DNA from 2 places in the Exiguobacterium sp. s57 genome. Region 1 is predicted to be linked to the other one. Evidence: predicted binding sites of a transcription regulator. Region 1 holds the regulator's gene; the other holds the start of a gene.

Region 1 (3,169 bases):
GCGACGGCTCCGATGACGTGACAGCTCATAGACGACCGAGACGACACGGTCGAGGAAGTACCGGTCGTGGGAGACGATGAGGACGGCTCCTTTATAGCCGCCCAAGTACTTCTCGAGCCAGGCGAGCGTCTCGATGTCCAAATGGTTCGTCGGCTCATCCAAGATGAGCAGGTCAGGACTTTGAAGGAGCATCTTCGCCAAGGCGAGACGCGTCCGTTGTCCCCCGGATAGCGTGTCGATGCGACGTTCGAAGTCATCCGGATAGAAGCGCATCCCATGGAGGACCGAGCGGATGGTCGCTTCATACTGGTAACCGCCACGCTCTTTGAACGTATGCTGCTCTTCATCGTAAGAAGAGAGGAGACGTTCGTACGCAGCGGCGTCATTTAGGATTCGTTCGGATCCCATATCGGCTTCCATGCGACGGAGCGTCTTCTCCTGCTCGATCAAGTCCGTGAAGACGGTGAGCATCTCGTTCCAGATTGTCTCGTCGGATTCGAGTCCTGAGTCTTGGGCGAGATAGCCGATGGTGACGTCTTTTGGCTTCATGATGTCCCCGGAATCATAGTTGTATTCACCAGCGATGACTTTCAAAAGTGTGGACTTACCGGCACCGTTCCGACCGACGAGGGCGACACGTTCACCTTCCTGGATTTCGAGTTTTACGTTTTCTAAAATCGGCTCGACGCCGAAGGATTTGGATAAGTTGTTGACTTGCAGTAGGATCAAGTGAAAAAACCCCTTTCTCTCTATTTAGTATACTGTATTTTTCAGCGATTTTAGGTATATTCGTTGAGTGGTCATGTGAATTCGTTTACAATCAAGGTGTATGAAATTCAGATTCGTTTGTAACGTGTCGTAAAAAGGAGGCTCTTTCCGTTGAGTCAAAACGAACCAAAGATTCCACAAGCGACAGCCAAACGGTTGCCACTATACTATCGATTTATTCAAAGCCTGCATGCGTCAGGGAAACAACGTGTCTCTTCAGCAGAACTGAGTGAGGCGGTCAAGGTCGATTCGGCTACGATTCGCCGTGATTTCTCGTACTTCGGTGCGCTCGGTAAAAAGGGATATGGCTATAACGTGCAGTATCTGTTAGACTTTTTCCGAAAGACACTGAATCAGGACGAGATTACGAATGTCGCCTTGGTCGGGGTCGGTCACCTTGGGACGGCATTCGTCAACTATAACTTCCTTAAAAACAATAACACACATATCGTCGTCGGGTTCGACGCAGACGAGACAAAAGTCGGCACGACGATGTCAGGCGTCCCAATTCATCACGTCGATGAGATGGAACAGATCATGAAGCAAAACAAGATCGACGTCGCCATTTTGACGGTACCTTCTGCCTATGCGCAGCCCGTCGCAGACGACTTGGTGCGATTCGGCATCAAGGGTATCTTGAACTTCACACCGGCACGACTCACTGTACCGGACACCGTTCGCGTCCATCACATCGATTTGTCGATTGAGCTGCAGTCACTCATTTACTTTATGCAACACTATCCAACCGCTGAGGGGGTCCATCAATAATGGAATTACTAGCATCATCACTCGTCGTCGGGATGCCAGGTGGGGTGAGTCTATTTGTCATCGCCATCATCGCACTCATTCTCTTCGGACCGAAGAAATTACCGGAGTTTGGTCGCGCGGCCGGGCAGACGCTTCGTGAGTTCAAAAATGCAACGAACGGCATGATGAACGAGCACGACGAGAACGACAAGAACGACAAGAAAGCTATCGAAAAGAAAGAGCAGTAAGCCATGAATCATCAACCTGATCAAGAGCGGGAACTCACCGATCACTTGACAGAGCTGCGGAGACGACTGATGCTATCTGCATTTGTCGTCTTTGCCTTCTTTTTGATGGCTTTGCCGAGTGTCAAATATGTACTCGCGTACTTGCAAGAAGATCTCATCGAACGTGGGCTCGAACTGAACGCCTTTGGGGTCGCGGACCCACTCATGATTTACTTGAACTTGGCGCTCGTCATCGGCCTGATTGCGGCGAGCCCATTCCTACTGTATCAAGTGTGGGCATTTGTCGCACCCGGTCTGCATCCGAATGAGCGGAAAGGCACGCTTGCCTATATCCCGATCATCTTCGGATTGTTCTTGATTGGTCTTGCGTTCGCCTACTATTGGTTGTTCCCGCTCGTCCTCGATATCTCGACGGACCTCGGGCAAGACCTCGGACTCGAACAACTCATCGGGGCCAATAATTACTTCACGTTCTTGTTGCAGCTGACAATTCCGTTCGGTCTATTATTCCAATTACCGGTCGTGACGATGTTCCTCACCCGGATCGGTGTCGTGACCCCGTACTTCTTATCGAAGATTCGAAAGTACGCGTACTTTGCGCTATTCGTGGTCGCGGCGTTCATCACACCACCGGACTTGACGTCGCACCTCATGGTGTCACTACCGCTCTTCTTCCTATATGAGATCAGCTTATCGATTTCACGTATCACCTATAAAGGGGTGCTGCGCCGGGAGAAAGAAGCGATGGTGCAAGAACAGATGGATTTAATGAAACAGATGAATGAGAAATGAGCATCGTTCCTTCCAGGGAGACGGTGCTTTTTTGATTTTTGGTAACGAACGTTTTTCAACAACACGAAAACACATGACTGACATGATAAAATAAAGCTACTCAGTTGGATGCCAGGGGGAGAAGCGATGATTTGGGAGTACTACGGGGATGCAATCATCATCATCGGTGTGTTGACGACGATTTTATTGATTGCCATGCTGAACTTTTTGAAGTCGAAATTTAAGCGAAGACTCGTCTTTTCGTTGATGCTGCTCGTGGTAGGATACACGCTGATCTTGATTGGTCTCGTCTTTGTTCGCGGATGGGATGGTCTGGGCTGGAGCATGATCGGCTTCAGTTTATACGTGATCGGTCTTGTCACCTATATCGGCGTCGTCATCTATCACTGGATCAAAGCACGACGCACGACGAATTCGTAAGTGAACCGTTCCGGTTGCGGGACGGTTTTGTTGTCACGCATGGAGTTCAAACTTTAGACACTTTTACGTGAAATAGTGAGCAAAAGGATTGTCAAACCTTCTTGTGAAATAGTACACTAAGTTCAGAAAGTGAATGTGATTTTTATCACAAACGCTAACTTGCCTAACACCTAAAGGAGAGACAATCATATGAA
Region 2 (3,169 bases), on a different contig from region 1:
GTGCGACTTGTTGAATCTGCATGACAAGTTCACGAGTCGGGGCGACGATGACGACTTGGATACGATCGTTCGACGGATCAATCTTTTCAATCGCGGGAAGTAAATAGGCGAGCGTCTTACCCGTTCCCGTCGGTGCTTCGATTGTCACGTCTTTTCCATCTAATAGTAGGGGAAACGCTTCTTTTTGGACCGGCATCGGCTCGTTAAAGCCCATCCGTTCCCACGTTTCGTTAATAAAAGGTTTTGTAAAATTCATAATCGGTCTCCTTATCTATAGGCAAAAACAAAGGAAGCGAAAGCGCTCCCTCGTCAAATATAGCGAACATGCTCCTGACCATCTTCCATTGAAGAACGTAACGTCTGTGTAAACGTTTGACCGTCCTCAATGAGTTGGATGTGGGCATCCGCACCTTCTTCTGTCAATTTAACTTGTTCAATCGTGAATCCTTGATAGACACGATACTGTAACTCGGTCGTCATTTGCTCGAACGGTTTCAGTTCCGGGTGTGTCGTGATGACATTCATTGGACGCGACTCAAGTGCAGCGAGTAGTTGGTCGCGATAATCGATAAAATCTTCATTTTCGATGTCATCGTCAAAGCGAATCCAGAACCCTCCATCTTCAAATTCTGTGATAAATCCGTCACGCTTTTCACCTGCCTCGTCGACCTTCAATGAGATACGATCGCCGACTTGAAAGGTATTGTTTGTTGTTAATGGTTCGTACGTCATAAGTAGAACCCCTTCCTCTTATACAATGTTCTGCCTTCATTGTGTCTGATACGACACGAAAATTCAAGTTCTAACCGAGTGATGTGAGTTAAATCACTCTAAAAACTGTATAGTTAGTCACAGAACAATCAAAATAGTACAGATGAAATTGAAACCCTATCTAACAGGGATTTATCTGTTTCAAACTTTATGAAGTAAGGAATATAACAGTTTGTAAAACGCTTTCAAAAACGGCTGTTTTATCACGTTCATAAGATTGTTACAAGTTTCACAATAATGTAAAACATATTGTTCACGTTTTCACGTACACTTCAAGTATAGATAGCAGGCAGTTACTTTCGAGAATGAGGAGTGAATCAACATGGCAACCGAAATCAAATCCGCATGGTCAGGTTTTGTACCTGGTCAATGGACGAATGAAGTAAACGTCAGTGAGTTTATCCGTTTGAACCGTCATGAATACACAGGGAACGATACGTTCTTAGTAGGTCCGACAGAAGCGACGAACGTTCTGTGGAATCGTGTGATGGAACTTACAAAAGAAGAACGTGAACGTGGAGGCGTCTGGGACGTCGATCAACACACACCATCGACGATTGTGTCGCATGGACCAGGCTACTTAAACAAAGAGTTAGAAAAAGTCGTCGGCGTTCAAACGGATGAACCGTTCAAACGTTCGATTCACCCGAATGGCGGTATTCGTATGGTTGATGCCGCACTTGAATCATATGGTTTCGAACCAGATGAAGAAATCACAAAAATTTACTCAGAAATCCGTAAAACACATAACCAAGGTGTCTTCGATGCCTATACGCCTGAGATGCGGGCCGCTCGTAAGTCGGGGATCATCACAGGTCTTCCGGATGCTTACGGTCGTGGACGCATCATCGGGGACTATCGTCGCGTCGCTCTCTATGGGATTGACTTCTTGATGGCAGAACGTAAAAAAGATTTGGCAAAACGCGGCGGATTCTTATCTGAATCGGACATCCGCGAGCGGGAAGAGCTGAATGAACAACTTCGTGCCCTCCAAGAGCTCAAGCAACTCGGATCGGCTTATGGATTTGACCTTGGTCGTCCTGCGGAAAACACGCAAGAAGCGTATCAATGGGTGTACTTGGCCTATCTCGCAGCCATCAAAGAACAAAATGGTGCGGCGATGTCACTCGGTCGCGTCTCCACGTTCCTTGATGTGTACGCAGAGCGTGATATCGAGTCTGGTCGTTTGACTGAATCAGATGTCCAAGAAATCGTCGACCACTTCATCATGAAGCTTCGGATCGTCAAATTCTTACGGACACCGGACTATAACGAATTATTCTCAGGTGACCCAACATGGGTAACAGAATCAATCGGTGGGATGAGTGAAGATGGTCGCTCGAACGTCACGAAGAGCTCGTTCCGATTCTTGCATTCACTCACAAACCTTGGACCAGCTCCGGAACCGAACTTGACTGTCCTTTGGTCAACGAAACTTCCAGAAGGGTTTAAACAATACTGTGCGAAAATGTCGATTGAAACGTCGGCCATTCAATACGAAAACGATGATTTGATGATGCCACAATTCGGCGACGACTACGGCATCGCATGTTGTGTATCACCGATGAAGATCGGGAAACAAATGCAGTTCTTCGGTGCGCGTGCCAACATGGCAAAAGCCCTTCTTTATAGCATGAACGGCGGACGCGATGAGAAGAACGGCGCTCAAATTGCCCCGGTTTGGGAAATGAACACAGAAGATGTACTCACGTACGAAAAAGTATATGCCGATTTCGACCGTACACTCGACTGGTTGGCAGAACTATACGTCAACACACTCAACGTCATTCACTTCATGCATGACAAATATGCATATGAACGAATCGAAATGGCGCTTCACGATCCAGAAATCTTACGGACGATGGCTTGTGGAATCGCTGGTCTCTCGGTAACGGCCGACAGTCTCTCGGCAATCAAATACGCGAACGTTAAACCGGTCCGTAACGAAGAAGGAATCATCATCGACTTCGAAACAGAAGGAGACTTCCCGAAATTCGGAAACAATGATGACCGTGTCGATGCGATCGCTGTCGAACTCGTCGAGTCATTCATGGAAAAAGTACGGAAACATAAAACGTACCGTGACGCGCTTCACACACAATCGGTACTCACGATCACATCAAACGTCGTCTACGGTAAGAAAACTGGGAACACGCCAGACGGTCGTCGTGCTGGTGAACCGTTTGCTCCAGGAGCAAACCCAATGCATGGACGAGATACTAAAGGTGCGGCTGCATCACTTTCATCAGTCGCGAAACTTCCGTTTGAGCACGCACAGGATGGAATCTCGTACACGTTCTCAATCGTACCGAAAGCACTCGGAAAAGAAGAAATCGCACGTGAACTCAACTTGGCGGCACTTCTCGACGGTTATATGAGTGGAGAGCATAAGGGACAT

The links. The regulator Rex, encoded in region 1, represses fermentation and respiration genes when NADH is low (regulators of the CRP and FNR family bind a similar motif). The targets are predictions, from matches to a motif close to TTGTGAAATATTTCACAA.
Region 2: the regulator Rex is predicted to act here: its motif matches at 989-1,006, upstream of pflB (formate C-acetyltransferase).

What each region holds. Positions count from the first base shown of each region.
Region 1 covers NZ_JACSKR010000006.1:8,469-11,637, forward strand. The annotation lists gene KNO98_RS12860 (ABC-F family ATP-binding cassette domain-containing protein) at 1-729, opposite strand, end outside; gene KNO98_RS12865 (redox-sensing transcriptional repressor Rex) at 880-1,536, shown strand; gene KNO98_RS12870 (twin-arginine translocase TatA/TatE family subunit) at 1,569-1,763, shown strand; gene tatC (twin-arginine translocase subunit TatC) at 1,767-2,555, shown strand; gene KNO98_RS12880 (YesK family protein) at 2,682-2,975, shown strand; gene KNO98_RS12885 (FAD-dependent oxidoreductase) at 3,165-3,169, shown strand, end outside.
Region 2 covers NZ_JACSKR010000005.1:135,978-139,146, forward strand. The annotation lists gene KNO98_RS12420 (DEAD/DEAH box helicase) at 1-256, opposite strand, end outside; gene KNO98_RS12425 (hypothetical protein) at 310-732, opposite strand; gene pflB (formate C-acetyltransferase) at 1,106-3,169, shown strand, end outside.